Regions from separate parts of the Lysinibacillus sp. FSL M8-0355 genome, predicted to be linked through region 1. Evidence: riboswitches for the same ligand, from Rfam matches in the RefSeq annotation. Region 1 holds a riboswitch; each other region holds the start of a gene.

Region 1 (11,091 bases):
CGATTATCCTACTATTAATTTTAGCCATAGTAGGATTTATGATGCGAAGAAAACATGTTGCAATCATTGCAAAACTTGAAAATGAAAAATTACAAATTCAACATAATCCTATAAATGAAGAAATTTCAAAAGTAAAATCTTTAAACATGAACGGTGAAACGGAAGAAATGTTTGAACGATGGCGCAATACTTGGGATGAGGTCATCGATGTACATATGACTAAAATTGATTCATTGCTATTTGATGCTGAGGATCAAATTAATCGACTTCGTTTTAAAAAAGCGACGTTTATAGAACGTGAAATTGAAGATTATATTGAGAAATGCGAACAAGATAAAGATAAAATTTTAGAAGAACTGAATGAATTAATTGGCAGCGAAGAAAAAAATCGAATTGAAATTGAACAATTAAAGGAATATTATCGCTCTGCAAGAAAGACTTTGCTTGCTCACCAACATTCATTTGGTGTAGCGTTACCTGCACTTGAGAAAAAGCTAGAAACATTTGTACAAAAGTTTGAAGAGTTTGATGTATTGACAAATGATGGGAATTATTTGCAAGCACGCGAAATTGTCATTAGTTTAAATCAAGAATCACAGCAGACCTTTGAATTTATTAATGATGTCCCAACTATTTTAACGGAATTACAAGTGAAGCTACCAGGAGCAGTTCAGGAATTGCGGAATGGTCAGCGTGAGATGGAAGATCAATCTTACTATTTACAGCATTTAGAATTGACTGAGGCATTAAATAAGTATGAAAAAGAGTTTGATGAATTAAAAAAAGACTTAGCAGCGCTTAATTTAACAGTAGTTAAACCTCGTGTGACAGAAATAAATGAAGAAATCGATCATTTTTATGATTTACTTGAAAAAGAGGTTATTGCTAAAAATTACGTTGATCAAAATTGTGAGCGTTTATTAAGCTCCATCACTAATGTTATTTCTTCAACAAAATTAGTGAATGATGAAGCGACCTATGTGCAACAAAGTTATCATTTGAACGAAAAGGATGCAGAAATTCCGAAAGCTGCATTAAAACAATTGGAAGCATTACAACGTCGCTACGACTTATTAGCTATGCGTGTGAGAGAAGAAAAATCGGCTTATTCTAGTTTACAGGAAGAATTAATCGAAATTAGTGAAGAGCTTGAACGAATTCATGAGGAGCAAGGACATTTATCAAATACAATGAAGAAACTTCGAATTGATGAAAATAAAGCCCGCGCTCAAGTTGAAAATTTAAAGAAAATATTACAAGATACAGATCGCTTATTGAACAAGGCCAATATCCCAGGAATCCCTGAGGAAATGGATGCACGTCTTGATGAGGCTGCAGAGCACATCTACATTGTTATGCAAAGCCTGCAAGAAGTACCATTAAATATGGGGACTGTTCATAATAATTTAAATGCTGCCACACTGTGCGTAGAGGATGTAAAAGTCAAAGCACATGAGTTAATAGAAAATGTTATGCTTATTGAACGTATTATTCAGTATGGAAATCGTCATCGTGCTTCGAATCCAACATTGAATGCGCGTTTAAAAGAAGCTGAAGAGGCATTCCATCAATTCCGTTATGCGAAAGCATTAGAAGAAGCAGGAACAGCTGTTGAAGAGATGGAGCCAGGTGCTTTAAAACGTATTCAAGAAATGGTTGCAGAAGAGTCTATGTCAAATTAATTCAAATAACTGTTAGCTGTCTAAAAAGTATAGCGATTACTTTTTAGACAGCTTTCTTTATTAAATAGAGGGAAAGGTGTGATACGGTTGAAGCTGTCGCTACGAGAAATGAATGAGAAGTATGCGAGTGAAATTTTACAATGGCATTATGCAGCACCATACGATTTTTATAATAATGATTTATCAGATGAAACCTTACAAGAAATGCTCGAAAATCCCTACTATGCTATCTTTAATGAGCGGGAGGAGTTAATCGGCTATTATTGCACAGGAACAGCCGCACAAGTACCGAAAGGACATGACATTGGGGCATATGCAGAATGCTATGTAGATATCGGCATCGGTATGAAGCCCAATCTAACTGGTCAAGGCTTAGGGACGGCATTTTTTTCGTTTATTGTCAAAACAATTCAACAAGAGCATCAACTACCGCTTCGTTTAACTGTGGCCCGATTTAATAAGAGAGCCATTTGTCTTTATGAAAAATTCGGCTTTGTCAAAGATAGTGAATTTAGTACACCAACAGTCTTTATTACAATGTTGAAAAAAGTGTAATATGCTATTTAAAATTTGAAGAATCGTGAAAGTTAGTGGTCAATCGCCAAAGATTGCGTTATGATAAATACCGTTAAATCAACGTTTTGAAAGTGTGTGAAAAGTGATGGTTAAGACAATTTATTTAGATAATAGTGCAACAACAAAACCTTTAACAGAGGTTATGCAGACATTTATGGTAGTGAATGAGCAGTATTATGCCAATCCTGCATCCATCCATGCCATGGGAGTTGAAGCAAATGATTTATTAATGCGTGCACGTGAGCAAGTAGCAGATATTTTGCAGACAGAGGCAAAAAATGTGCTATTTACTTCAGGTGGGACCGAGTCAAATAATGCAGCTATTTTTGGTATAGCACGTAGTAATACACATATAGGAAAGCATATTTTAACGACTGAAATAGAACATCCATCGGTTTTAGAAACAGTTAAACAGCTTACAAAAGAGGGCTATGAGGTTGACTATCTTCGAGTTGATCAACATGGAGTCATTTCTTTAGAGGAGCTGCGTGCTAAAATACGTAAAGATACAATTTTAGTCAGCATTATGCATGTGAATAATGAAATGGGTGCTATCCAGCCTATTAAGGAAGCAGCAGCAATGATTCATGAAATGAGTAGAGCAGCTCTTCATGTTGATGCTGTTCAAAGCTTTGGGAAATTAGCTGTGTCCTTTAATGGAGAAGAAGGTCCAGACAGTATTGCTATTTCTGGTCATAAAATTCATGGCTTTAAAGGCTCAGGTGTATTAGCCTTTCGTAAAAGCATGAGATGGCAGCCTTATGCACTTGGTGGAGGTCAGGAATTTGGTTTGCGAAGTGGTACTGTAGCGGTACCGCAAGCAGCTGCATTAGCAAAAGCGGCTCGATTAGCAGTAGAAACATTGAATGACCGTGCAATGAAATACCGTCAATGGCAAGATGAAATTCGTACGCAACTAAAAGGATACGGAGAGGCAGTGCATATTTTATCGACTCCACAAGGAGCTGCACATATTTTATCGTTCAGTGTTCGTGATTTAAAAGGGGAAGTCATTATTAATGCTATGCAAAAACGTGGCATCATCGTGTCAACATCAAGTGCTTGTTCATCGAAGCAAACGAAAACAAGCCATGTTGTCGAGGCTCTGCACCTCGATGAGCATTATAAAAAAGGTGTAATTCGTATGAGCTTTGGTGCGCATAACACAGCACAAGATATAGAAAAGTTTAAACAAGTACTAGCAGAAGTCATGCTGGAACTCAAAGGAGAAATTAAGTAATGATTTGGAAAGAAATTTTAATTCGATATGGTGAGCTTTCTACAAAAGGTCGCAACAAAATGGATTTTATCCGTCGCTTACGTGAAAATATTCGTCATGCTTTTGCCGATCTAGGACAACTGCATATTCGTACAGAGCGTGATCGTATGTTTATTGCTATAGAAAACGAAACACAAATGCAGGCACTCGTAACAGGCTTACCTAAAATTTTTGGTATTCAATCTTTTAGCCCTGTGGCTGCATGTGAAAAAGATATAGAAAGTATGAAGAAACTTGCCATCACTATAATGGAGACATTTAAAGATGAGCAGCATACATTTAAAGTAGAAGTGAAACGTACCGATAAAACATTTCCTTTAGAATCTCATGCCATCCAACGTGAGATTGGTGGCTATGTTTTACCGCAATTTCAAAATTTATCAGTCAAAGTGAAGCAGCCTGATATTGAACTACGTGTAGAAGTTCGTCATGATGCAACATATATGATGGCACAAGTTATTCCTGGCGCAGGTGGAATGCCTGTAGGGTCTAATGGAAAATCTTTATTAATGTTATCTGGTGGTATTGATAGCCCTGTTGCAGGTTATTTAATGATGAAGCGAGGCGTGCGATTAGAAGCGATTCACTTCTTTAGTCCACCATATACAAGCGAAAATTCATTAGAAAAAGTAAAGGTACTTGCCAATGAACTAACGAAATTTGGTGCTAGTATTCGTTTACATGTCATTCCGTTTACTGAAATACAAGTTCTTATTAAAGAGAAAGTGCCTTCTAATGTATCGATGACAACAACACGCCGTATGATGTTGAAAGTAGCTGATCAGGTGCGTGAGGAAATTGGGGCACTTGCCATTGTAACAGGTGAAAGTCTTGGGCAGGTAGCGAGTCAAACGCTTGAAAGTTTAACAGCGATTAATGCTGTAACGAATACACCTATTTTGCGTCCGTTAATTTCATCAGATAAACTCGAAATCATTGATATTGCAGAAAAAATCGGCACATACGAAACATCTATTCAGCCATTTGAAGATTGCTGTACGATTTTTACACCTACAAGTCCAAAAACAAAGCCGAAGCTTGAAAAGGTCGAGCATTATGAAAGCTTCTCTGATTTTGATGAGCTAATCGAGCGAGCAGTAAAAAATCGAGAGGTCTATATTTTCCCTAAGAAAGAAGAGCAACAACAAGATAAGTTTGCAGAACTATTATAAGGATTCAAAGCCGTCTCAAAGTCCATTTTGAGACGGCTTTTTTATATTACTGGCTAGATGCCATTAGAGGTACAATTTACCTTTAAAATTTTCGTATTAAAAATCGAATATCGCACATTCTATATTCACAAGGAGGTGAGACACATGACTTCAAACAACAACCGCAGTTCAAACAAGCTTGCAGTACCTGGTGTACAACAAGCACTAGATCAAATGAAATACGAAATTGCACAAGAATTTGGTGTTCAATTAGGAGCTGAAGCTTCAGCTCGTGCTAACGGTTCCGTTGGTGGTGAAATCACTAAACGTCTTGTACAAATGGCAGAATCTCAATTAAAAGGTATGCCAAACAACCAATAAATGCTGACTAAGCATTTATAAACTTAAAACCAGTGACCGTAAAAGGCACTGGTTTTAGTTTGTTTATAGATCATTTTTTTATGCGAGATAATGACGTAAATGTAGATACAGTGTGTGCAATGTCTTGACTTTCACAGATAGCAGAAATAACGGCAACACCATCAGCACCTGCTTGAAAAACAGAATGTGCATTTGTACAAGTAATCCCACCAATCGCTACAATCGGTAATTCAGGATAAAGATGATAAGCTTGCTGTAAAAAATTTGTACCGCATGGTGGTTGTGCATCACTTTTAGATGTTGTTGCAAAGATTGGACCAATTCCTACATAATCAGCATGATGGTCTATAGCTGTTTGTAATTCTTCCTGTGAATGTACAGAAACACCAAGTATCATGTTCCCGATTTTTTTACGTGCTATTTCAACATCTAAATCATCTTGTCCAATATGAACGCCATCGGCACCAATTCGCAAAGCGAGCTCTATATCATCGTTAACGATAAACGGTACATTATACTGCTGACAAAGTTTTTGACATTGGCGTGCAAATTGTTCATAGGCTAATCCAGTTAAGGCAAGAGACCCTTTCTCGCGAAATTGAAACATCGTAATGCCAGCTTGCAATGCCTTTTCGAGGAGATGGATGGGATTTTGTTGAAAAACATTGCCTGTCCCCATAATAAAATAAAGCTGTAAATCCTCACGTTTCATGAATAATTACCTCACAGGCTTCCTTATGCTGTTGATAAGCGAAATGATTTGTAGGTCCGTGCCCGTTGCCGATGGCTAAATCATGCATAATCGCTAATTGAATAAATTTTTTAGCTTCGATAATAGCCTCTTCCATCGCTAAACCTCGTCCAAGAAAAGCAGTGAGTGCTGCTGAAAATGTACAGCCAGTACCATGTGTATTTTTGGTTTGGATTCGTGGAGACTGCATCGAAAAAGATTGTCCATTTTTGAAAAATACATAATCAATGGCATAAAGTGGTTCTGCTAAATGCCCACCCTTTACAATGACGCATTGTACACCTAGCTGTAAAAAGCTTTGAGCCACTTGTTTCATATCCTCAAAATGGCGAATGGTTCTCCCCGTGAGAGCCTCTGCTTCGGGTATATTTGGCGTAACAATCGTAGCTAGTGGTAGTAAAGATGAGCGTAACGCCTCAATAGCTTCTTGCTGTAATAAGCTTTCTCCACCTTTTGCAATCATCACGGGATCCACAATTAGTGGTATGTTTAATTCACCGATCATGCGTGCGATGGCTTGGATAATACCAGAGGAATAAAGCATGCCTGTTTTCATTGCAGCAATCGGAAAATCTTCGACTAACGCTTGAAATTGTTTTTCCACAAACGAAATGTCAATGGGGAAAACACCTGTCACGCCTGTTGTATTTTGTGCAGTTAAAGCTGTAATAACGGAAGTGCCGAACACCTCTAATTCCTGAAATGTTTTTAAATCAGCCTGTATACCAGCACCGCCACCACTATCTGATCCAGCAATCGTCGTTACAATATGCATGATGCTTCACCATCCTTTGATAAACGATGTATAGCATTAAGCAAAGCTATTTGAAAATCACCGATATCTGCAGTGAATGCAGAAGCTAGTACTGCTGCCTTTTTATAGTAAGTGAGTGTTTCTGCTAATTGGTTGTATGGCTTGTTACCTGCGACATAGGCAGCACCACAAAGCGCACTAAGTAAACAGCCAGTACCAGTGACCTCTGTCATTTGTGGGTGGCCACCAGCTATCCACTGGCTATGCTCACCATTTGTTATAAGATCACGTTCACCTGTTACAATAACGATACAATTATATCGTTGTGCCACTAGTAATGCTTCCGTCTCCAGTGACATGGAGCCATGACCACTATCTACACCTTTCTGTTGCCAATCTACATTGGCTATAGCCGCAAGCTCACCGATATTACAGCGAATTACGGCAAATTGTATGTTTTCAAGTAAGTATTGAACGGTTTCCTTGCGATAAGTTGTAGCCCCTGCCCCAACTGGATCTAATATAACTGGAATGCCAAGTGCATTAGCTTTTTTTCCTGCTAACAGCATGGCGTTTTTGGTGCGAGTATTGAGTGTCCCGATATTAATTAATAATGCTTGTGCCATTGCTACCATTTCCTCAACCTCTTGGCTATCGTCAGCCATAACGGGCGAAGCACCTAATGCTAATAAACCATTTGCTTGGAAATTTGCCACCACATAGTTTGTGATGCAATGAATAAGTGGTTGCTGTTGACGAATTGTTTGAAATATCATTTTAATTTTAGTCCTCCTTTGTGGATGGACGTAAGCATGCAAAAAGGCTCTTTTTATGTGAAAATACACGAAAAAGAGCCTTTCATCTGAAAAAATCGATGTCTGTTGCTCCCTACGTCAGTATTAACTAACAGGTTCAAAGGGTCAGGTTTTACCTTCTCAACTCTTTCGAGTCCCCCTGCAATTTTGCTTTTAGTTGACCAAAATGTACCATACTTTTCATTGGTATTCAATAGCTAGTTTTCCTATCGACAAAACGTGACTGATGCCATATAGCTAGGTATGATAGTTGTCATGACTTTACCTAAATTAAGCGCAAACCATTGAAAATACTGAAAAAGGAGTTTTATAATGTGTCATAGCAAAAGGGGGCATTTGCCATGAAAAGACAAGATTTAGTTGCACCAGAATGGTATAACATAACAGAGGAAATTGAAAAATATGCTCAGGATGCAACGAAAAATGCTTTAATTATTTATGAAGAAAATCAAGCTGTACAATTTATTACATATGCACATTTGATGGAAAAAGCGAATCAAGCAGCACATGTTTTCACCTTACAAGGTTTAACGAAGGGTGATGTGATTTTAGTGATGGTACCACGCTCAGTGGAAGCATATATTGTTTATATTGCAGCATTAAAAGCAGGTTTAACCATCATTCCAAGCTCAGAAATGTTAAGAACAAAAGATATTGAGTATCGCATTCATCACGCCAATGCTAAAGGGGTTGTTGCCTATGAGCCCTATATTGAACAATTTGATGAAGTTGGAAATTTACAGGGCATACAGCAATTTGTCATAGGGAAAGCACATGAGCCTTGGCAGCCTTTACTAGAAAAAATGCACCATCAACCTACAACTTACATAAATCCGACTCCGACAAAAAGTACTGATAATGCATTTTTAGCCTATACAAGCGGCACAACAGGTAACCCGAAGGCAGCGGTACATACACACAGCTGGGGCTATGCTCATTTACGAACAACAGCACCACATTGGTTAGGTGTACAAGAAAATGATATTGTTTGGGCAACAGCAGCACCTGGATGGCAAAAATGGATATGGAGTCCCTTTCTCGCTACATTAGGCAGTGGTGCTACTGCATTTGTTTACAAAGGTAAATTTGATGCGGCTTCCTATTTGGCAATGCTTGAAAAATTCAAAATCAATGTATTATGCTGTACACCAACTGAATATCGTTTTATGGCATCACTTGAAAATTTACACGCATATGATTTACATGCAATTCGCCAAGCTGTATCAGCAGGTGAACCGTTAAATAGTGAGGTTATCAACGTATTTTCAGAAACATTCCATTTACAAGTGCGAGATGGCTATGGTCAAACGGAAAATACATTACTTGTTGGTACAATGGTAGGGATGGAGGCGCGAGTTGGCTCAATGGGAAAACCTACTCCTGGCAACACCGTTAATATTATTAACGATTTCGGCAATCCTGTTGCAGTGGGAGAGGTGGGTGATATTGCTGTTCATCGTGAAACACCAGCTCTCTTTAAAAAATATTTAAATGATCCTGAACGTACAAATTTACAATTCCGTGGTGATTGGTATATAACAGGAGATCGTGCCTACAAAGATGAAGATGGCTACTTTTGGTTTGAGGGTCGAGGAGATGATGTCATTATCTCCTCGGGTTATACAATTGGTCCCTTTGAAGTAGAGGATGCTTTGATGAAGCATCCAACTGTGAAAGAAGCTGCTGTCATTGCCAGTCCAGATAAAGTTCGAGGAAATATTGTAAAGGCATTTATTGTTCTTCGTAATGGTGAAATTGGTGATGAAACACTTATTCAAACACTTCAAAGTCATGTGAAATCATTGACTGCCCCATATAAATATCCACGTGCTATTGAATTTGTCGAAGAGCTACCCAAAACATCCTCTGGAAAAATTCGACGAGTTGAATTACGACAACAAGAAACAAAGCAATGCCATTCATCATCATTTCCTAGGAAATAATGTCGAAAATCAAAGTTCATGCAAAGGTATGGACTTTGATTTTTTTTATTTTTTTAGGTAAGGTAATATGAGGAAATAAATAGCAACAAGCTTTTTGCATATTATTGCAAAAAAATGAAACAAATAAGCAAGTCATTCGTATTACGTGTTGAGGAGGCGGAAAGACATGAATGTAAAAAGGTGGGTTGCTTTAGTAGTCGCAGGTGTTCTTTTACTATTTTCATTAGGAATTAACACCATTTTTGCCCTATTTAAAGCAGATTTCCTAGGTAATTTTGATAGTTTGATGGCTGGGAATAATTTAGATGTATATGAAAATGTCATTGAAGGGGACAATTTTGATAAGCGAATTGCTTATTTAAAGGTAGATGGAGCGATTCAAGATATCGGCTCAAGTACATTATGGCAACCAGTTGCCTATGATCATACATTTTTCTTAGAGCAATTGGATAATATTTTGTATGATGATTCGATACAGGGCGTTGTTTTAAGCGTCAATTCTCCAGGTGGTGGTGTGAAAGAATCTGCAGAAATCTATAAAAAGCTGCTAAAAATTAAAGAAGAACGACAAATTCCAATTTATGTATCGATGGATTCGATGGCAGCATCAGGTGGTTATTATATTTCAGCACCTGCAGATAAAATCTTTGCCCATCGTGATACAATAACAGGCTCAATTGGCGTCATTATGCAATCCATTAACTACCAAGCATTGGCTGAAAAAGTAGGTGTTAAATTTGAAACGTTTAAATCAGGGGAGCATAAGGATATGCTAAGCCCAATGCGTGAAGTGACACCAGAAGAACGTGCAATGATGCAGGATATGATTAATGAAACGTATGAAGAATTTGTAGACATTGTAGAGCAGGGACGTAATATGTCTGAAGCAGAAGTGAAGAAGGTTGCAGATGGTCGTATTCTTGGTGGCACAAAAGCGCTTGAAGCAGGTTTAATCGATGAAATTGGTGATGAAGAAGCAGCCATCGCTGCTCTACGTGCAGATTATGGACTGGAAGATGCTGCTTTATTTGAGTATGCGTACGATATGGGAGGCTGGCAATCATACGTTGGGATGAAAATTGGCTCCATGTTTGGTCCATCTGCAGAAGAAAAAATGCTAATGAAAATTATGACCGACTACAGTGCACCGAAAATGATGTATTTATACGGGGAATACTAAGGAGGGAGTACAATGACAAACAATGAATTTGTTATGCAAGGTTCACCCTCTATGGAAAATGGCTTTCTTATGAACGCTCCAGATGAGTCAATAAAGCATAAAAACTATGCTTTAAAAACGGCTGGTTTTTGGATTCGGTTTTGGGCATTTTTATTAGATGGATTCATTATTTCTGCTGTAGTTGGAATACTTATCAATCCTATCTTTTATCTAATGGATTGGTCCTTATCAGAATCTGTTTGGTATGCACCGATTTCAATCATCACAGCGATCCTCTATTATAGCTATTTTGTACTGATGACAAAGTTCTTTGGGCAAACACTTGGAAAAATGGTTTTTGGCTTACGTGTTATTTCATTAAAGCATGATAAGCTTACTTGGTCAGATGTGTTATTCCGTGATTGGATTGGCCGCATTATCAATAATATTTTTATGCCTCTGTATATTTTGGTAGTCATTTTACCAGAAAATCAAGGGTTACATGATTATTTTGCAGATACAGCAGTGGTGCACGAAAAAGTCTTTGTTGAAAAGGATCCAGCACCAGCCGCTTTGCCAAAACAGCAAGAGCAGATAGAA
Region 2 (11,091 bases), 1.0 Mb from region 1:
TGAATATAACGACGAAAGAAAAAGAAATATGTCGTTTAAAACAGAAATATATAACTTTAGGGGGAATAATAATGGCGAATGTTTCTAGTGAAAAACAGGCTCAATCAATTGATTATCATGCAATTGAGGCAATGGAATCGTTTAATACCTTTGTGAAAAAGAAAAATACCTTTCTTTTCTCGATTACAGCAGTGTTTCTAATTCTTTATATTTTGCTTCCGATCCTTGCCTTCCAACCTGTACTACAACAAAAATTATTCGGAAATATTACGGGTGTATGGGTATATTCTGCAGGGTTATTTATCATGACCATTGTGCTCTGTACAGTATATGTAAAAAAAGCTGCTTCATTCGATAAAGCTGCGGCTGCTGTGCTAGCCGAGTATCATGCGAAAGGTGGTAACTAAATGAATATTGTATCTGTAGGTTTCTTTTTAGCCATTGTTGGATTAACACTTGTCGTTACCTATATTGCAGCAAAACGCACTTCCTCGGCTGCTGATTTTTACACAGCCGGTGGTGGATTAAAGGGGTGGCAAAACGGCTTTGCGATTGCTGGTGACTATTTATCAGCAGCTGCCTTTCTTGGGGTGTCTGGTGCGATTGCCTTAACTGGTTTTGATGGTTTCTTCTTCTCTGTTGGCTATGTTGTAGCAAATTTAGTGCTTCTTTATGTCATTGCTGAGCCTATGCGTAATTTGGGGCGTTACACATTAGCAGATATGTTAACGGCTCGTTTTAATGAAAAACGAATTCGTGGCGTGGCTGCATCAGGCACGATTATTATTGTAATTCTTTATATGATTGCACAGCTTGTAGGTGCTGGTGCATTAATTAAACTACTATTTGGAATTGAATATTGGATTGCTGTGTTAATTGTCGGCGTTATGATGACAACGTATGTATTGTTCGGCGGCATGACAGCAACTTCATGGGTACAAATTATTAAAGCAAGCTTGTTATTATTTGGGACAGGTCTATTAGCGGTATTAGTGTTAATGAAATTTGATTTCTCTCTTATGAAAATGTTTGACACAATTGCAATGGATCATGGGGAAGAATTCCTTGTGCCTGGGATTAAATACACAAGCACAATCGACTCCGTTTCGATGATGATGGCTTTAGTTTTAGGAACATCAGGTTTACCACATATTTTAATGCGTTTCTTTACTGTAAAAGATGCCAAGACAGCACGTTCTTCTATTTCTTGGACAACTTGGATTACAGCTATTTTCTTTTCATTAACGATCTTCTTAGGGTTCGGTGCGCTAAACTTTGTTGGATTAGATCAAATTCTTGCTGAAAGTAAGGCTGGTAATACGGCTGCCCCACTTCTAGCGCATTATTTAGGCGGAGATGTCTTGATGGCATTTATTGGCGCCGTAGCCTTCGCGACGATTTTAGCTGTTGTGTCAGGCTTAGTGTTAACGGGGGCTTCTGCTATTTCTCATGATATTTATGGAGAAATCATAAAAGGAGGGAAATTAACTGAAAAGCAACAGGTTGTAGCTGCACGTACAGGCTCTATTTCGATTGCGATTGTGTCTATTATTCTTGCATTGTTTGCCCAAAGCTTAAATGTTTCGTTCCTAGTATCCTTTGCCTTTTGTATCGGTGCCTCAGCCAACCTACCTGTGATCCTTTATACAATCTATTGGAAGAAATTTAATTCCACAGGAGCTGTAACAGCTATGGTAACGGGTTTAGTGTCCTGTTTAATTTTAGGCGCAATGGGACCGAATGTCTGGAGCCCCGTTGAAGGTGCAGCCATCTTTGTTGGTCAACCGCTTGTACCACTTGCTGTTCCTGCGATTATTACGATTCCATTAGGCTTTATTGCTGGGTACCTTGGTACAGTTTTGACAGCTAGCAAAGTACCACAGGAAGAAGCTGAACGTATTTATCAAGAAATTCGTGTGAAAGCGAATACAGGCGTATCTGTTTCTGATATTTCTCATTAATATTTATTCACCTCTTGCATAATGAATCCCAATTCAAAAAATGCAAAAAAATAGGCAAAAAATTCGATTTTTCATCGAGTTTTTCGCCTTTTTTGTTATTCAATATCTACTAATTTATTTATTGAACAATACTATTTCTCTTCCAAAAAACAGAAAAAATCCAATTCCCACTAGGTAAATGGTGTTTAATTTTAATTGAAAAAACAAGATTTTCTTGTAAATTTACCCTTCTATTTTTGTCAAGAATCTAGATTTCCCTTTGCTTTATTTATTTATCTGAATTTTCTAAAACCCCCTATATTCTTGAGTTTGTGCCATTTTTTCTCTCTCGGGACTATTTTCTGAAAAATTTTTTTTGCATAATTTTTCTGAAATGTATTGCAATTTTGTGAACTGTTTCATAAAATGAAAATGTGAATTCACTAAACTAGCAAAATCAAGTCTTGAGGTAGAAAAAATATACACAAAATGGGGAATGTTAATGGCGAACAATCAGGCAAAAAAAGGTATCGTGATTGACTATGATGCAATTGCAAACCAAGAATCATTTAAATCTCTTGTACGCAGAAAAAATTCTTTTCTTTGGTCTATAACTGTCATATTTTTATTGGCATACATGTTGTTACCAATTCTGACATCGTACACGACAATTCTACATCAAAAGGCATTTGGGGAAATTACTTGGGTGTGGATCTATGCAGCGGGGCTATTCATCATGACATGGGGGTTATGTCATTTATATGTAGCTAAGGCAAACAACTTTGATAGAGAAGCAAAAGCGATTATCGCTGAATACGAAAACGGAGGTGGCCGCCGATGAGTAACGGAATGAGTTTTACAGCCATATTCTTCTTCGTAGCCATAGTTGGTTTAACATTAGTTATTACATGGTGGGCATCTAAACGTACATCTTCCGCAAGTGATTTCTACACGGCAGGTGGTGGCTTAACAGGTTGGCAAAATGGACTAGCTATCGCTGGAGACTATTTATCAGCAGCCTCTTTCCTAGGTATCGCTGGTGCAGTCGCATTATTTGGATTTGATGGATTCTTCTTCTCTATTGGTTATTTAGTAGCTTACTTAGTGGTGTTATACATCGTTGCTGAGCCATTACGTAACCTTGGGAAATTTACATTAGCTGACATGATTACAGCTCGCTTCAATAATGCAAAAGTTCGTGGAACAGCTGCTTTAAGCACGATTACAATTGTTTTATTCTACATGATTGCACAACTAGTTGGTGCAGGAGCACTTATTCAATTACTTTTAGGAATCGACTACTGGATTGCCGTGTTAATCGTAGGTTTCATGATGACAACATACGTATTATTCGGTGGTATGACAGCGACATCTTGGGTGCAAATCATCAAAGCTTGTCTGTTAATGCTTGGTACAGTGATTATTTCGTTCTTAGTATTAAAAGAGTTCGGCTTCAGTATCTCGACAATGTTTACAGAAATGACAACAGCTACTGATAGTGGTGCTGCTTATTTAAATCCAGGTCTAAAATACACAAATGGACTTGATACAATCTCTATGTTAATTGCCTTAGTATTGGGTACTGCGGGTCTTCCACATATTTTAATGCGTTTCTTTACAGTAAAAGACGCAAAAACAGCTCGTTCATCGGTTATTTGGGCTACTTGGATCGTAGGTATTTTCTACGTTCTAACAATTTTCTTAGGTTTCGGTGCAGCAGCATTTGTTGGGAAAGAAGATATTATCGCTGCAAACGCTGCTGGTAACATGGCTGCCCCACTGCTTGCAGAAGCACTTGGTGGAGACATCCTATTCTCATTCGTTTGTGCGGTAGCCTTCGCAACAATCCTAGCGGTAGTAGCAGGCCTTGTACTTTCAGGTGCATCTGCCCTATCTCATGATATTTATGGACAAATTATCAAAAAGGGTAAAATTACAGAAAAAGAGCAAGTTCTTGCAGCTCGCATTGGTTCCATTACAATCGCTGTTATTTCTATCCTATTAGCACTTGGCGCACAAACATTAAACGTTGCATTCTTAGTATCTCTAGCATTCTGTATTGCGGGATCTGCTAACCTTCCAGTTATTATCTATACAATTTATTGGAAACGCTTTAATACAGCTGGTGCTGTAACGGCGATGTTAACAGGTTTAATTTCTGCATTAGTGTTAGTTGCTATTTCACCAAACGTATGGAATCCAGTTGAAGGTAAGGCGATTTTCGTTGGTGAACCATTAATCATGTTAACGAACCCAGCCTTAATCTCTGTACCACTTGGTTTCCTTGGTGGTTTCATCGGTACATTACTTTCTAAAGAAACGGATGACGCGAAGTATCGTGAAGTTGACGTTAAAGCAAACACAGGTATTTCTGTACAGGACGTATCTCACTAATCACTCAACACCCTCGTAAGCATCTCGCTTACGAGGTTTTACTTTTTCTTCCCTATTCGCTACTATAGAATGAGAAAAAGATTGGAGGTTATGCTCATGTCACAATCGAGGGCTAAAAAGAAACGGATGCATGTTAAACGAACTGTCGGCAAGGATGTTGAAAAAAACCGTCAATCTATATCCTTCAGTACACACGAGCGCATAACAAAAACAAAGAATGAGAAACTCGATCATGATTTCACAAAACATAAAAAGCAGTATAAGGACGACTAACGTTCCCTATACTGCTTTTTCTTTTAAAGCCGATAGAAGGCATTGGTGTTTTGCGTGATAATTTGAGCCACTTCCTGTGTCGACAACCCCTTGATGGACGCTATGACCTCAATGGTCGAATGCATCATCCACGGAGATGTACGCTTATTTGTAAACGGTCCTTCAAAAGGCCAAGGACCATCCGTTTCCACCATCATTAGTTCAATGGGATAAGCTTGTATCAACTGTTGAATTTCTTGTTCATACAAACAATCAGGGGTGATCGAAATAAAATAGCCATGCTGAATCATGCGTTTCACCACAGCCTCATCCCCTTTAAACCAATGAAAATGTGCTTGGCGAAGCTGATGTTTGTCAAGTAAATCACAAACGATGCTAGCATCCTCATAGACAGCGTGTAACACTATTGGCTTATCCAATTCCTTTGCCAAGACTATAAAACGCTCTAATAGAGCCACATAAAGTCGGTCATCTATCGTTTGCTGTTGTCTTAAATAATAAGGTAAACCGACCTCACCAACAGCTACCATATGTTCTTTATGTGAACGGATCCAATCAAATAATGCCTCCTCATCGCTTGGATTTGGTAAAGGCTGTTCCGGATGAAAGCCAAAAGCGGCTTTCACTGGCTGATAGTTATTCGATAAATGCAATGTTCTTTTACAGGACGACAACTGCATGCTAACCGCAATCACCGTCTCTACCTCTTCAAGTAAGGCTGGAATTTCCTCATCTCGATACTGATCCAAATGAATATGAGCATCAATCAACAAACATATCACCCTTTTCCTCCTGTAAATACATAAATAATTGTTGCTTTAACGCTGTGAATGCTGCAGAATGTCGAATTTCCTCTTTCCGAGGTCTCTCAAACGGCACGATGATTTCCTTTTTAACCGTCGCAGGACGTTTGCTTAAAACAAGGATCCGATCCGCTAAAAAGAGTGCTTCCTCAATACTATGCGTGACAAATAGTATTGATTTACGATAGGCTTCCCAGATGGATAATAGCCACGCTTGCATTTCCAGTCTGGTGAATTCATCCAGCGCAGAAAATGGTTCATCTAAGCATAAAATCGGCTTATCACTGACCATCGCACGTATAAAAGATACACGCTGTTGCATGCCGCCTGACAATTCGTTTGGATAAGCATGGATAAATGAACCAAGCCCCACCTTTTCAAGCCACTCTATAGCACGTTCAGCATTTGGTTGATGCTGTAATTCCTCTACGAGTGTGACATTCTCTAAAATCGTGCGCCAAGGTAGTAGACAAGGCTGCTGAGGCATATAACCAATCGTTCCTCTTTTTCGCTGAATCTCCTCTTCATTTAATAAAATGGCCCCTTGATCAATCGTAGAAACGCCACCAATTAATTGAAAAAGGGTACTCTTACCACTGCCAGAGGGACCAACAATGGCCACAAACTCTCCATCTTTAACGTCAAAGGATACATCTTCAAGAACTTGCAGGGTATCAAAGGATTTAGCGATGTTTTGAATGCTGAGCATGATAGCCTCTCCCCTTCACCATGAATTTTTCAAGTAAGCGAATACTGCTAAACAACAGTAAGCTTAATAAAACAATCGCAAAAATGGCTACGAATACACGATCAGTGCGGAACGAGGACTGTGCTAAGGTCATATAAACGCCTATTCCTTTTTTTGCACCAAGCCACTCCGCAATAACAGCGCCCATCACACTATACGTCGCAGCAATTTTTACACCTGAAAAAATCGTTGGGTATGCATGAGGCCATTCAAGCTTCCAAAAAGTTTGCGCCTTTGTAGCACCAACCATGGCAAAATAATGCTTTAATTCAGGTGCTGTTTGCCGAAATCCGTCCATTGCCGCAATAACAATGGGGAAAAAGCACACGAGGCAAATAATGATGAGCTTTGGTAATAAACCAAAGCCAAACCAAATAATGAGCAATGGTGCTAAGACAAGAATAGGGATATTTTGCGACATAATTAAAATCGGATAAAACAACTCCCGAATAAATGTAAATCGATGCAAGACAATCGCCACCATTAATCCACAGGCAATGCCAATGGCAAGTCCTAATAAAGCTAATTGCATCGTAGCCCAAGCATGTGGTAAAAAGGTTTGATAGGCTTTAAAAGCTTCCAACAAAATACTACTTGGTGCAGGTAATAACCAATGAGGAACTTCAGCCACATGCACAATGAGCTCCCACACGAATAAGAGGAAGGCGATAAAAATAATCGTCCTTCCCTTTTGCAAAGCTTGTTTCATTACTGGTATTTCTCCGTTAATGTATCCATTGTTATACCAGTTGGCTGATATAATATTTTCACTTGTGTAATGACATTGATAGCACCAAGCTCAATCATCTTGTCATTCATTTTTTCAATGATTTGCAGCAACATTGACAGCTCACCTTCCATCGTCGTTTCCAACGGATGTACCTCATATTTCACACCAGCAGCATCTATCACAGCAATCGCCGCATCGACATACGGTATAACATCCTCAAATTTCTCTGTTTTTGGAATGATTTGAACACTGATTAATGAATTCGCCATCTTATTTGGTCTCCTTTTTAGGTAAGAAATCGTTTGTAAAGGCTTGTTTCGCATTAAATTCGCCCTCTAACACGTTGTTGCTAGACATCCATTTTGCATAGTTTTCCCATACAGAAAGCTTTTGCTCTCCCCATTGCTTGGCATCATCCTGATATTTATCGGCTAGCCATTCCTGACTTTTATGCACTAACGCTTGATCTAAATCGGGAGCCGCTTCTATTAAAATATCAGCCGCCTCACTTGGATGCGCTATGGCGTATTCATAGCCCTTCGATGCAGCCGCCACAAACGCTTTAACTAGGTCAGGATTGTCCTGGATCATTTTTTCATTTGTAGCTAGAACAGGTGTATAATAGTCCAGCTGATCACTATAATCTGTTAAGTACAGCATATTAATCTTTTCACCCCGTAGCTCAGCTTCAATACCTGTCCACGCGTAATAAATCCAAGCAAAATCAATATCCTTTTGCATCATCGTGAAAAAATCTAAATCTCCTGCATTGACGATATCTAGTTTATGAATGTCTGCCTTTTCTGTTTGCATCAATGATTGTAAGACAGCTTGCTCTAGTGGAGCCCCCCAACCGCCATAGGTTTTACCTTCGAAATCCTTTGGTGATGTAATACCTTTTGATGCAATAGAAGCAAAGCCAGATGTATTATGTTGAATAATAGCGGCAATGGAGACAAGAGGCACATCTTGCACACGAGCCTGTGTAATCCCTTCCTGATAGCTCACACCAAACTCTGCCTTGCCAGAAGCAACAAGCTGATCGGCTCCTGCCTCCCCAGGCATAATAATGTCAACATCTAAGCCCTGCTCCTCAAAATAACCGAGTTTTTTTGCGACATACAGCCCTGTATGATTTGTATTTGGTGTCCAATCTAAGACCACTGATACTTTTTTCAGCTGATCAGTAGCCTGCTTGTCCTCCTTGTCACTACAGCCCACTAACGTTAAAAGTGCAGCCACTAGAATAAATAACCATTTTTTCATGCGAAGTCCTCCTAGTTGATAATGTGAAAGTGTTCATGATTGAATGTTGTCACCAGAAAGAAAGCGTATGCGTTTGGCAAGATATTGCTTGAAAACATAAAAAAACGCCTAGGATTCCTCCCAGACGTATTGCAATCAATCTTCAAAACTTTGCTTTTTTGAATAGATGTTCCCTACGCTGGTACGAGCCAAATCAGGTTCAAAGGGTCAGCGTCTATCGGACACAATCTCAGCTAGCAACTACTAGCCCCCCTACATTCTTGTGCTATGAACTTTTCGTTGATTATTATACCCATAGTTACGCTAAAATGACAAGATGCTATTTTTGACTAACGACTGCTCTCGTAAAAAAACCCAGCACTCCTAAGAGACTGGGCTTATCATTAGCTTAGTTTCTGTTCTTTTTTAGCCGTTAAAACATGGGAAATAGCCCCATCTGTTGCAATATCCACTTTAAACGAACCGTTGGAATGGCGATCAGCACGCGTCAATGTTTGGACATCAATGAGCTCTTGTACACCTTTTTCCGTTTCAATCACTATTTGCTCCTCATTCGTTGCTTGAATAACTGCCACAATACGGTGAGGATTTGCTTTTAATTCTGTTAATACTTTTAGACCACGTTTTGCACGACTTGCCACTTCAACTTCTGCAACATTCATTTTCTTCACGGCTCCACGCTGTGTGACGATTACCACATATTGTGTAGCATCAGGCTGTAGCACATTGACACCGACTAAGGCTTCTCCATCCTTTAACGTGATGCCTTTGACACCGCCTGTTTTCACTCCTGTAACTGGCAATTCCTCCAGTGGGAAACGAATCGCATAGGCTGTATCCGTTGTTAACATCAGTTCCACATCATCTGTCACAAACGATGCATAGATCATCGCATCGCCCGCTTTGACATTCATTGTTTTTATTGGCTTCGAATAACGCGTCACCGCATAATCTGCCAGTGGGGAGCGTTTAATTTGACCATCTTTTGTAGCTGTTAAAATATACGTATTTGGCTGTTCGAATGTTTCAAAGCCATACACTGCAATAATAGACTCATCTTCCCCTGTTGGCACAATACTTGAAATATGCTGTCCAAGATCCTTCCAGCGAATATCAGGTAGCTCATGAACAGGCTGGTAAATATAATTGCCTCGATTTGTGAACAGTAACAGATGATGCTGTGTATTTAAGGTTGCTTCATACAATAAGTAATCCGAATCCTTCATCGCAAAATCCTGACCATTGGAAGCGGCATGTGAACGTGTGGATGTACGTTTAATATAGCCATCCTTTGTCACCGTCACCACAACCTCTTCACTTGGCACAAGGACATCTAGCGTAATTTTAATTTCTTCTATTTCCTGCTCAATTTTCGAGCGACGTGGCTCTGTGAAGCGTTTCTTAATCTCTAGTAACTCTTGTTTAATGACACGTACAAGCTTGGCTTCACTTTGTAAAATTCCTTCTAGCTTCGCAATCAACTTATTTAACTCGTCTTGTTCTTGACGAAGCTCTGTGATGTCTGTATTCGTTAAACGATATAATTGTAAGCTAACGATCGCCTCGGCTTGTACCTCTGTAAAATCAAACTTCGCTTGTAAATTAAGCTTCGCATCCTTCTTATCGTTAGAAGAACGGATTGTCGCAATCACTTCATCTAAAATGGAGAGTGCTTTAATTAACCCTTCTACAATATGAGAACGATCCTTTGCCTTTTGTAAATCATAAATCGAACGGTTCGTCACCACTTCTTTTTGATGCGCAATATAGGCATCTAGCAATAATGGCAATGTCATCATCGTTGGACGACGATTATGAATAGCAATCATATTAAAATTATAAGCTACCTGTAAATCTGTTGTTTTAAATAGGTATTGTAAGATTCCTTTTCCCGGAACATCCTTTTTCAGCTCAATCACAACACGTAAGCCTGTACGGTCTGATTCATCTCGGATTTCCGCAATACCCTCTAAACGTTTATCTACACGTTGCTCATCAATTTTTTTCACAAGATTCGCTTTATTCACATCATATGGTAATTCCGTGATGACAATTTGCTCTTTGCCACCCTTGATCGGTTCTACTACGGCTTGCGCACGGACAATGATTTTACCTCGACCTGTTTCATAAGCCTTTTTGATGCCATCTACCCCTTGGATAATCCCACCTGTTGGGAAATCCGGCCCTTTAATCACAGTCATCAATTCATCTACTGTCACGTGCGGCTTGTCTAAGCGCATTAACACAGCATCCAGCACTTCATCTAGCGCATGCGGGGGAATATCTGTCGCATAGCCAGCCGAAATCCCTGTAGAGCCATTGACTAGTAAGTTTGGAAAACGTGCAGGTAAAACAGTTGGTTCCATATCTTGATCATCAAAGTTTGGTACAAACTCGACCGTTTTCTTGCCAATATCTCGTAACATTTCACCAGCAATAGCAGACAGTCTCGCCTCTGTATAACGCATCGCAGCTGGAGGATCACCATCAACCGAACCATTGTTACCATGCATCTCAATAAGCATATGACGTGCCTTCCAGTCCTGACTCATACGTACCATTGCTTCATAAACAGAGCTATCACCGTGCGGATGGTAATTACCGATTACGTTCCCGACAGTTTTTGCGGATTTTCGAAATGGTTTATCCTGTATATTGCCTTCTGTAAACATTGCATATAAAATACGACGCTGTACTGGTTTAAGACCGTCACGTGCATCAGGCAACGCGCGGTCTTGAATAATATATTTACTATAGCGACCAAAACGATCACCCATCACTTCTTCTAGCGGTAAATCTTGAAACTTTTCTGTACTACTCATGCTTGGTCCTCCTCTTGTTGGATGAATTCATTTTCTAAAATATTTGAATCATCCTCCATACCGAAGTCAACATTGGCTTCGATCCATTTACGACGCGGTTCTACTTTATCACCCA
Region 3 (11,091 bases), 3.3 Mb from region 1:
AGCGAGTTTTACATAAAAAATGAGAACTACATGGCTGCAGTAAAGGTACAGGAAAAAGTCCAGGCACTTTTTTCTGATGCAGAGGAAAACTACTTCACTTTAATGAAGCTATACGATCTTCTAAATAATACAGCTGCTGTTGAGGAGCAATACTGGTTATTAAAAAAAATGCTTCAGGAGCATTTGGCAGTGGAACCAAGCGAGGAAATTGAGAGTTGGTATGAAAGCTGGAAACAAGCAAATGCTATGCCTCATGCTCAAACCTTTAGTTAAACTACATGATTTTGTTATGAGAGGCTCTGTCATAGACAGAGCTTTTTGTTTTTAATAGTTCATAAGACCCTTATTAAAAAATGTATATTGGTTGTAGATTTGTCCATATTTCTCTCTATAACTCTGTAAAATTCTACTTTATTCGCTAAATATTTTATTGTGATACAACCTTTCATCCTTTATCATTATTATAAAAGTGGGGGTGTTAGTTATGAAAAAATCTAAAGGTATTGCATTAAAACTATCTTCCCTAATTATAGGATTATTTCTAGTTTTATTTTTATCCTATACAGTGACAACGGGAATTATTATAAAAAATCAAAGTGTGGAAGACTCAGAATATGCAACGGTGCAGGCTGCTGAATCTTCGGCTGCTATTATGAGTGAACGTTTCAAGAAAGCAAATACGGCATTGCAAACAACAAAGCAAATCATTGAAAGCATGCAGAAGAATAATGCTTTATCTTCCAAGGGTGTCTTAGACATTATGGAAAATAATCTAGCTAACAATGATGATTTACTTGGTGTTGGAGCAATCTTTGAGCAGGGTTCTATTATGTTAGATGCAAATGCAGAGGCTACTTTAGTCGATTCCAAAAAACGTTTTGGACCATACCTAAGCAAAGATGATAATAAGATCAGCACCACTTTAATTGAAGGGGTCGATGATAAAAGTGTTTCTGAATGGTACTGGGTGCCAAAAGAAGACGGACGCGCAGTTTTAACGGAGCCGTATGATTACAATGTAAATGGAAAGAACGTATTAATGACAACCATTTCAGTGCCGTTAGTCAATGCTTCTGGATCGTTTTTTGGTGTATTGACGGCGGATGTATCGATAGATTTTTTAAATGGATTAACAGAATCTGTTGCACCAGAGGGTGGTTATGCGGGCATTATTACGAATAAGGGTGTACTGACAGCCAACAGTTTTGGTGAAGAGCTAGATGGGCGCAATATGCAAGAGGACCCAGCTTGGACAAGTATTAGTAAGACCATGGAAAATGATGAGCTTACAAGTATGTACGTTGATTCTAAACAGTTTAAGGAAAAGGCATTTAATGTATTTGCCCCAATGATTTTAGAGGATATTGACGAGACGTGGACTGTTCAAATTGTATTGCCTGAATCAAAAATTCTAGAGACATACAACCACGTCTTTGTATTTACAATTATTTCTTCTATTATTATGGTTGTTTTGATGACAGTTGCAAGTGTGCTATTCATTTACAAACAGTTAAAGCCACTCCAATTTTTGCGTGCATCCATTGAAACAGCTGCAGAAGGGGATTTAACACAAAGAGTAGAGGAGAAATATATTAAGTCTGATGAGATTGGTGCAGTTGCACTGGCTTATAATAATATGCTGGATAAAACCAATAGTGCAATACAAACAGTGCTAAATTCTACGACATTATTGAACCAATCTTCTAATCAAGTGCATGAGGTCTTTAATGAAATAGTAGCTTCAAGTCAAGAGGTTTCAGTAGCAATCAATGAAATTGCACAAGGTGCATCGAAGCAATCAGAGGATACTGAAGAAACCAATTATCGAATGATGGATCTATCTGATCAGATTGATGCCATTACGTCACTATCCAATGAGATGGATGAGCTATCTCATAAAACAAGTGCAACGACAGAAAAGGGATTGCATGAGGTTAATAGTTTACGTGAACATAATATAGAAACAAATGAGATGAATGGGCGTATTCAACAGCAAATGGAATCATTAGCTTCTAACATTGCCAATATTAATCAAATCATCGCTTCTATTCAAAGCATTACAGAGCAAACGAATTTGTTAGCTTTAAATGCAAGTATCGAGGCAGCTCGTGCTGGCGAACATGGAAAAGGGTTTGCAGTAGTAGCAGAGGAAGTAAGAAAGCTAGCAGAGCAATCTAAAAATGAAACAGAAATTATTAAGAGTACGGTAGAAAGTATTCTCGAAAATTCCCAACAAACAGTAGCTGTTATTGCTTCGAATGCAGATTTAATGCATTCTCAAAATGAGTCCGTACAAAGCACACAAATGGCCTTTAAAGATAGCAGTGACTTGTCACGTTCAATTGCAGCTTCCATTAGTGAACTAATGAGTAAGCTATCTAGTATGTTAGAGCATAAAAATCAAGCAATTATGGCCATTCAAAGTATATCTGCTATTTCAGAGGAAACAGCTGCCTCTGCTGAACAAGTAAGTGCTTCTGCAATGGATCAACAAGCAGAGTTACAAAAAGTAGCAGAGTCTATTCAAAATATGAATGATATATCAAATGAACTGCAAGAAGTCGTAAATCGATTTAAGCTAGCGTGAAGAAAAAGGCTGCCTAAAATATATAGGCAGTCTTTCTTAATGGTGAAGGGAAGAGACATTGACCTGTTAGCCATTCAGCACTACTATAATGAAGGGAAGGGGGTCATCAATATGATGTATCTCGGAATGATTTTCTTTCAAATTGTTGCACCTATTTTAGTGTTGCTTGTACTTGGCGCTATACTACAAAAGAAATTTCGTTTTAACTTAAAAGCATTGTCTCAGCTTATTACATATTGCTTTATGCCAGCCGCTGTTTTTGTGAATTTATATGAAACACGTGTAGAGCTGTCTGTTCTGGGAGAAGTCGGGTTATTTATTGTGCTTTTTATTGGGAGTCAAATGATACTCAGTCATTTTTTAGCGAAAGGGCTTGGTTTGGCCAAAACGGAGGCAGCCGTCTTTAAAAATAGTGTTGTGCTCATTAACTCTGGAAATTATGGTATTCCAGTGGCCCAAATGATTTTTGTAACACAACCTATTGGTGTAGCCATTCAGGTCATGCTCGTTATATTTCAAAATATGACAACTTATACATATGGTTTGTACAATTTAATTTCCTCTACGAAATCGGGTATGACAATCATCAAAGATTTCTTTAAAATGCCCATTATTCATGCGCTAATTATTGGTGTCGCTATGAACTATTTTAATATTGGTATACCGCAGTTTATCAAAATACCTGTAGAGCATGTCGCAGATGGATTTATTGCTGTAGCCTTAATTACATTAGGCGCACAATTATCACAGCTTGAAATCAAATCTATGTTTAATAAAACGGTTTTTGTTAGCTGTTTTACAAGATTAGTTATCGGACCAGCTGTAGCATTGGTCATTATTTATGTATTGGGGTTAGATGGAGTTGTCGCACAATCTCTGTTTATAGCCAGTGCCTTCCCAACATCTCGCAATAGCTCTAGTCTAGCATTAGAATACGATGTGGAATCAGCTACAGCTGCGCAAACTGTTTTATTTTCAACCATTGTGAGCTGTCTAACGGTAACGATCGTGATTTATCTTGCGGAAGTATTATTTACTTAGTTGGATGAAAATTTTAAAATATTGAATGGAAAACTTCCATCTCTTAGAAATATCTGCTACACTAGCATCAAACTAAATAGTATTAACTAGGGGAGTCTGATGAGTCAGGCTGAGAGGGAAACGCTTAGAAGTTTCTTGACCCTTTGGACCTGATCTGGCTCATACCAGCGTGGGAAAGTTAAGAAGCTATTGCATCGTATGTCGTGTGCAATTACTAGACCTTTACATTCATGGCCGGATCCAAAAAAATATTTTGGATTCGGCCTTTCTTTATTTGTTGGAGTGAGCTAGATTTTCGGTCCTTGTATCAAATTACATTTAAGGGAGAGAAGTAGCTCATGTCAGTAGTTAGTGAAAAGAACATTACGATTATGTCTAGCTTTGAAGGAAGCAAAAAAGTGTATGTGGAAGGATCACGTCCAGATATTTTAGTACCTATGCGTGAAATCGCATTAAGCCCAACGACTGGTAGCTTTGGGGATGAAAAAAATGCCCCTATTCGAGTATATGATACGAGTGGTCCATACACAGATCCGAATTATCACGTTGATATTACAAAGGGTCTGCCTGCTTTGCGACGTGCATGGATAGAAGAAAGAGGAGATGTTGAGGAATATGAGGGGCGTACGATTAAACCTGAGGATAACGGTTTTCGTCGTGTTGATGATCCGCGCATTCAAGAAAATGTTTTCCCTGAATTGGAGCGGAAGCCTTTACGTGCAAAAAGGGGTAAAAATGTAACACAGCTTCACTATGCACGAAATGGAATGATAACGCCGGAAATGGAGTTTGTGGCGATACGTGAAAACATGGATCCTGAATTTGTTCGTTCAGAAATTGCAGCAGGTCGGGCTATTATGCCTTCTAATATTAATCACCCTGAGGCAGAGCCGATGATTATTGGTCGCAACTTCCATGTGAAAATCAATGCAAACATTGGAAATTCCGCGGTGTCGTCGTCAATAGCAGAAGAAGTTGAGAAAATGACATGGGCTACACGCTGGGGTGCCGATAATATTATGGATCTCTCGACTGGTAAACATATTCATACAACGAGAGAATGGATTATTCGAAATGCTGCAGTGCCAGTGGGAACGGTGCCCATTTATCAGGCTTTAGAAAAAGTAAATGGCATAGCCGAGGATTTAACGTGGGAAGTTTATCGTGATACGCTCATTGAGCAAGCAGAGCAGGGGGTTGATTATTTCACGATACATGCGGGTGTTCTTTTACGCTATGTACCTCTTACAGCAAATCGTGTAACAGGCATTGTGTCACGTGGTGGTTCAATTATGGCACAGTGGTGTTTATTTCATCATCAAGAGAATTTCCTTTATACACATTTTGAGGAAATCTGTGAAATTATGAAGACATATGATGTTGCTTTTTCTTTAGGAGATGGCTTACGCCCAGGTTCCATTGCAGATGCCAATGATGAGGCCCAATTTGCAGAGCTTGAAACGCTGGGTGAATTAACACAAATCGCTTGGAAGCATGATGTTCAGGTGATGGTAGAGGGGCCAGGTCATGTACCGATGCATTTGATAAAGGAGAATATGGACAAGCAATTAGAAGTTTGTAAGGAAGCGCCTTTCTATACATTGGGCCCATTAACAACAGATATTGCGCCAGGATATGACCATATTACCTCAGCTATTGGTGCAGCGATGATTGGCTGGTTTGGTACAGCGATGCTCTGCTATGTGACACCGAAGGAGCATCTTGGCTTACCTAATCGTGAGGATGTTCGAGTAGGAGTTATTACTTATAAGATTGCTGCCCATGCAGCTGATTTAGCGAAAGGACACCCAGGTGCACAACAACGGGATGATGCATTGTCAAAAGCACGCTTTGAATTCCGCTGGCGTGATCAATTCAATCTATCATTAGATCCAGAACGTGCGGTTGAATATCATGACGAAACGCTTCCAGCAGAGGGGGCAAAAACAGCGCACTTTTGCTCAATGTGTGGCCCTAAATTCTGTAGTATGAGAATCTCACAGGATATTCGTAATTATGCTAAAGAAAAAGATTTAAATACGACTGAAGCTATTCATCAAGGTATGCAGGAAAAGGCAGAGGAGTTTAAAAAAGCGGGGAGTCAGATTTATCAATAATGAAGGAAGGCTTATGTCAAAGTATAGACATAAGCCTTTTCTAATCATAAAAAAGCTCCATGTGAATGACAGATTCACATGGAGTAAAAGTTGAATTTGGATATCAATAATAAGTGGACTATTAAACGTTAGTTGGTTGTTTTACATATGGGTTTGTAAGGTCCATACCTTCTAACGAAAGACCCATCGCTTTTGCGACACCCTCACCATATGCTGGGTCAGCTAAATAGCAGTGAAGGATGTGACGGCGTTTGATGAATTCTTCAACAGAAGCCATATCATTCGCTGTATTTTCAAATAGACGTTGTTGCTCTTCTGTAGTCATTAAACGGAACAGTTTACCTGGTTGCTCAAAGTAATTGTTATCATCTTCACGGAAGTCGTGAATACCTGCATGACCATCAATGCGTAATTCAGGCTCTTTATGGTCTAGGTTATGCTCCCATTCACCATAGCTATTTGGTTCATAGCCTAATGTAGAACCGAGGTTGCCGTCAAAGCGCATTGCACCATCACGATGGAAGGTACGGAATGGACATTTCGGTGCGTTAACTGGCAGCATATAGTGGTTTACACCTAGGCGATAGCGTTGTGCATCTGCGTATGCAAAGATACGACCTTGTAACATTTTATCTGGTGAGAAGCTAATACCAGGAATAATGTTAGATGGTGCGAATGCAGCTTGTTCAACTTCTGCAAAGTAGTTATCCGGATTTTTATTTAACTCGAACTCACCGACAGGAATTAATGGGAAGTCTTTTTTATACCATACTTTTGTTAAGTCAAATGGGTTGTATGGAAGCTCACGAGCTTGCTCCTCTGTCATAACCTGAATATACATTTTCCATTTAGGGAAATCGCCTTTTTCAATAGCTTCATATAGATCACGTTGTGAAGATTCACGATCTTGACCGATAACTTCAGTAGCTTCAGCACCTGTTAAGTTTTTAATACCTTGCTCTGTACGGAAATGGAATTTAACCCATACACGCTCATTTTCAGCATTGATAAAGCTATACGTATGAGAACCAAATCCATGCATATTGCGGTAACCAGCTGGAATACCACGGTCAGACATTACAATTGTCACTTGGTGAAGTGCTTCAGGTAATAGAGTCCAGAAATCCCAGTTGGAGTTAGCGTTTTTCATATTTGTACGTGGATCACGTTTAACGACATGGTTTAAATCTGTAAAGTGTAATGGGTCGCGGAAGAAGAATACAGGTGTATTGTTCCCTACTAGATCCCAGTTTCCTTCTTCTGTATAGAATTTAAGGGCAAAGCCACGAATATCGCGCTCAGCATCTGCAGCACCACGCTCACCAGCAACTGTTGAGAAACGTGCGAACATTTCTGTTTTCTTGCCAATCTCTGAGAAAATTTTCGCTTTTGTATATTGAGTAATATCATGCGTTACAGTAAAAGTACCAAATGCACCTGAGCCTTTAGCGTGCATACGACGTTCAGGAATTACTTCACGGTTAAAATTTGCTAATTTTTCAACTAACCATACATCTTGAAGTAAAAGAGGACCACGTGGACCTGCTGACATAGAGTCATGGTTACTTACTACTGGAGCGCCACCTGCTGTTGTAAAACGACGGCTACGATCATTTGCGTTTGTCATATTAGTTTACCTCCTGAAAAAAATATAAGTCAAACTCTTCATCTATAACTATAACAAATATAAAATAGAATTGCTAGTACATTATAATTATTATCGTTAAAGAATTTTTATATTTAAAGATAAACTATAAATATATGCGAAAGAAAGGTGTTTTATACATAGTTTTCACCAGAAATTTCACTTTTCTAATCTCCTTTTAAAAAATATTAGGTATGAAAATGACATGAATTTTAAGATAATGACTACATTGTAAAAACCTTTATTGAAAATAAAATGGACTAATTGAAAATTATTTCAATCAATTATCTTTTAGTTTTTTCGATATCGATTAGGCGTTATGCCGATTTGTTGTTTAAATATTTTAATGAAATAATTAGGATCATCAAAACCGTTTAAATGGGCAATTTCACTAATGGAAAAATCCGTTTCTAGCAGCATGTTAGTAGCATGATGAATTCTTATTTGCTGTAAATAGCGTTTAAATGGTAAGCCTTGCTTCTTTGAGAAAATGGTACTTAAATAATTTGGGCTGATTCCGAGCTTATGGGCGACGAAGGGCAGGGACAAGGAGCTATCATTAAATTGTTGATCAATTATTTCTAAAGCTAGTTCAACATAATCGGCTCGTTTCTCCATTCGAGCTTCCCGCGCTAATTCAATTAATGTTTGTGTGAAAGAAATAATGCCATTGAGAATTGTATAAAATATAGGATGTTCAATGATTAAGTGAAATAGCTGACGATAGCTTTGCTCGATAATTGCTTTTTCGTGTAATTTATATTTCAACATAAAGCGTCGAATTTGTGCTAGAACACTTGTTAAATGAATACGTAGATCATCTTGCTCATAATATATTCCCTCATTAGATAGCTGGTATAAAAATGTTTTAACGGCTTCAAGGTTTCCGTCTTCCAAACTACTGATTAACAATTGTTGCTCTTCTGGTGTTAATAAGGGATCAAAGGGCTGTGTTTCAATTTGTTTGCTTGCATAAAAAATATGACCAAAGCCTTCGTAAAAGCTTTGATGTAGTGCGCGCTTTGTTAATGTATACATGTTTTTGATGGTTGTCGGTGGCCCATCATAAATGCCAATATTTAAAGAACTATTACTAATTAACCGCCATTCCATCATAAGTGCACGGACATCCTTTTCTACCATCTTTATGTCACTTGTTTGAAAAAGGCATACAATTGTATTGGACAGAGGGTAGGTTTTCATATGGAAGTGGATAGGTGTTTGTTGTAGCCAATTGTAAAGCTTATTAAAAGTTTCGATATGTTCTGGCTCCATCATTGTGAAATGTATGGTCGTCTCAATTGAACTAGATTTGTTATCTAAAAATAATTGATAATAAAAGGAATCATTTGTAGTCTCCTGTGCATATTCCGTGACCTGTGGTGTGCGAAGAGAAATGGTTGTGAGCTTTTGTTTTAATAATTCTAAATCAATGGGTTTTACAAAGAGATGGGCCACTTGTAAATCTATTGCCTTCAATGCATTTTTAAATAAAGGTTCTGTCGTCATTGCAAGAATGGCACCAGATAGCTTTTGTAAATCCCGATAAAGAGCCGTTAAGCGATTATTAGGAAATAGATCGATATTTAACAGAATGGCGTCCGGTTCAAATAATCGAATTCTTTGGGGCACCTCTGAAATACTTGTGCACATTTCAATGAAGACGTCTCCAGGGAAATAGGTATGTAAAAACCACTTTATGCCTGCCAAGTCGGTAGGATCACGATCAATTAATAATAGCTTCATTACATCAACTCCTATAAAATATTCCAGTTTCATATAAAAATACGATTATATTATTAAAAATAACATAGGAATCTGAAAAAAATCTTCTTTTCTCTTTTAAAATTCTCTATATTCTGAAAAAAGTAGTGAGTACAATGTAAATAGAGTAATAAATCATCAGCAGAAACCACTTGTACAATGAAAACGCTTAAATGGAATTTAATGCTGAAGTTTTTAATATTACGACCAATAAATGAGGAGTTTTTATTTACATAGTTAGATAGGGAATAGGAGGATGTCATGTGAAATCGATCATCGAGCTTGATGGCAATACATTAACAAGACAACAAATTGAGGAAATCGTTAAGGGGCAAGCAACAGTTGCACTTTCTGTCGATAGTTTACAACGTATTCGTTTAAGTAGAGAGCGTATCGAGAAACGTTTAGCTGAAGGACAAACGATTTATGGAGTGAATACAGGCTTTGGGCAACTCAGCAATATAAAAATTGAGCAAGAGGATATTGAGCTATTGCAGCTGAATTTATTAAGATCTGATGCAACGGGTGTTGGTGAACCGTTCCCTACTGATGTTGTACGTGCAATGATGGTGTTACGTGCCAATGCTTTAGCTAGAGGATTTTCTGGCATTCGTGAGGAAACCGTACAGCTGTTATTGGAGTTTATTAATAAAGGGGTGCATCCGATTGTTCCGTCACAAGGTTCGGTGGGAGCAAGCGGCGATTTAGCGCCATTATCGCATTTGGCATTAGTGCTAGTGGGAGAAGGTAAGGCGGAGTTTAACGGAGAAGTTATGAGTGGAAGCGAGGCGCTACAACGAGCGGAGTTAACACCAGTTCGACTTCAAGCTAAAGAGGGGCTGGCACTTGTTAATGGTACGCAAGCTATGACAGGAATTGGTGTATTAACAGTCAATGAAGCTGAACGAATTGGACTTGCGGCGGATATGGCGGCAAGCTTGACGCTAGAAGCTTTAAAGGGCATTACGTCAGCATTTGATCCAGCGCTATTAGCAGTAAGGCCACATCCAGAATTAGAACTGGTGGGGGGACGTATTCGTAAGTGGCTTGATGGTAGTAAACGTGTCACAAAGCAAGGCGAAATTCGCATGCAGGATGCTTACTCGCTACGCTGTATTCCGCAAGTACACGGTGCTTCTTGGCAGTCCTTTTTCTACGCGGAGAATCGTGTTCAAACTGAAATGAACGCGACTACAGATAATCCGATTGTTTTAGAAAGTGGTGAGGTACTATCGGGTGGTCATTTCCATGGTCAGCCAATTGCCTTGGCAATGGACTTTTTGAAGATTGGTGTAAGTGAATGGGCTAATATTTCAGAACGTCGTACAGAACGTATGGTAAATCCACATCTTAACGAAGGATTGCCGCCGTTCTTGGCAACAAACCCTGGGATTGAATGTGGACTAATGATTGCACAATATACAGCAGCTTCTATTGTCTCAGAAAATAAAGTATTAGCTCATCCTTCTAGTGTGGATTCTATTCCTACATCAGGTAACCAAGAGGACCATGTAAGTATGGGAACAACATCGGCCCGTCAAGTACGTCAGATTGTTCACAATGCGGCTCGCGTTATCGCAATAGAATTAATTTGTGCTTCTCAGGCAATCCATTTAGATAAGGCGGAAGAGCAATTATCTCCAACAACACGTAAATTCTTAGAGAAAGTGCGTGAATTCTGTCCACCTTTATTAGCAGATCAACCAATAGGTGACGAAATTGAAGCATTGGCGAAATACTTACTAGCAAGTAATGATCTAGTAAATGAGTATGTGTAAATAGGATTGAATGAAATAGCAAAGGCTGAGGCAAGACTCGTTAATCCGAGTCACCTCTGCTTTGGATATAATTATATGCTTTTGAGTCTGAATATTCAGTCTTTATTTCGGTGTCTACACTTTCAAACTAATAGTATTTTTATGAAAAGGAGCGTGTTT

Evidence for each region. A riboswitch is a leader RNA that binds a small molecule or an ion and turns the genes downstream of it on or off. The one in region 1 is predicted to bind thiamine pyrophosphate.
Region 2: it holds a riboswitch for thiamine pyrophosphate, as region 1 does, so the genes downstream of both, MKY46_RS12340 (ABC transporter substrate-binding protein) here and thiM (hydroxyethylthiazole kinase) in region 1, are expected to answer to the same signal.
Region 3: it holds a riboswitch for thiamine pyrophosphate, as region 1 does, so the genes downstream of both, thiC (phosphomethylpyrimidine synthase ThiC) here and thiM (hydroxyethylthiazole kinase) in region 1, are expected to answer to the same signal.

Annotation. Positions count from the first base shown of each region.
Region 1 is NZ_JBBPAI010000001.1:3,528,761-3,539,851, reverse strand. Features, by position in the region: gene ezrA (septation ring formation regulator EzrA) at 1-1,682, shown strand, start outside; gene MKY46_RS17095 (GNAT family N-acetyltransferase) at 1,770-2,237, shown strand; gene MKY46_RS17090 (cysteine desulfurase family protein) at 2,344-3,498, shown strand; gene thiI (tRNA uracil 4-sulfurtransferase ThiI) at 3,498-4,709, shown strand; gene MKY46_RS17080 (alpha/beta-type small acid-soluble spore protein) at 4,854-5,069, shown strand; gene thiE (thiamine phosphate synthase) at 5,140-5,781, opposite strand; gene thiD (bifunctional hydroxymethylpyrimidine kinase/phosphomethylpyrimidine kinase) at 5,771-6,595, opposite strand; gene thiM (hydroxyethylthiazole kinase) at 6,583-7,350, opposite strand; TPP riboswitch at 7,443-7,540, opposite strand; gene mbcS (acyl-CoA synthetase MbcS) at 7,731-9,332, shown strand; gene sppA (signal peptide peptidase SppA) at 9,499-10,512, shown strand; gene MKY46_RS17050 (RDD family protein) at 10,525-11,091, shown strand, end outside.
Region 2 is NZ_JBBPAI010000001.1:2,508,110-2,519,200, forward strand. Features, by position in the region: gene MKY46_RS12295 (DUF485 domain-containing protein) at 72-407, shown strand; gene MKY46_RS12300 (solute symporter family protein) at 408-1,961, shown strand; gene MKY46_RS12305 (DUF485 domain-containing protein) at 2,443-2,781, shown strand; gene MKY46_RS12310 (solute symporter family protein) at 2,790-4,334, shown strand; gene MKY46_RS12315 (hypothetical protein) at 4,431-4,607, shown strand; gene MKY46_RS12320 (TatD family hydrolase) at 4,631-5,380, opposite strand; gene MKY46_RS12325 (ABC transporter ATP-binding protein) at 5,370-6,119, opposite strand; gene MKY46_RS12330 (ABC transporter permease) at 6,094-6,867, opposite strand; gene MKY46_RS12335 (thiamine-binding protein) at 6,867-7,157, opposite strand; gene MKY46_RS12340 (ABC transporter substrate-binding protein) at 7,159-8,154, opposite strand; TPP riboswitch at 8,308-8,418, opposite strand; gene parC (DNA topoisomerase IV subunit A) at 8,538-10,976, opposite strand; gene parE (DNA topoisomerase IV subunit B) at 10,973-11,091, opposite strand, start outside.
Region 3 is NZ_JBBPAI010000001.1:230,459-241,549, forward strand. Features, by position in the region: gene MKY46_RS01075 (response regulator) at 1-273, shown strand, start outside; gene MKY46_RS01080 (methyl-accepting chemotaxis protein) at 485-2,587, shown strand; gene MKY46_RS01085 (AEC family transporter) at 2,699-3,628, shown strand; TPP riboswitch at 3,707-3,821, shown strand; gene thiC (phosphomethylpyrimidine synthase ThiC) at 3,967-5,745, shown strand; gene MKY46_RS01095 (catalase) at 5,867-7,372, opposite strand; gene MKY46_RS01100 (helix-turn-helix domain-containing protein) at 7,682-9,136, opposite strand; gene hutH (histidine ammonia-lyase) at 9,418-10,932, shown strand.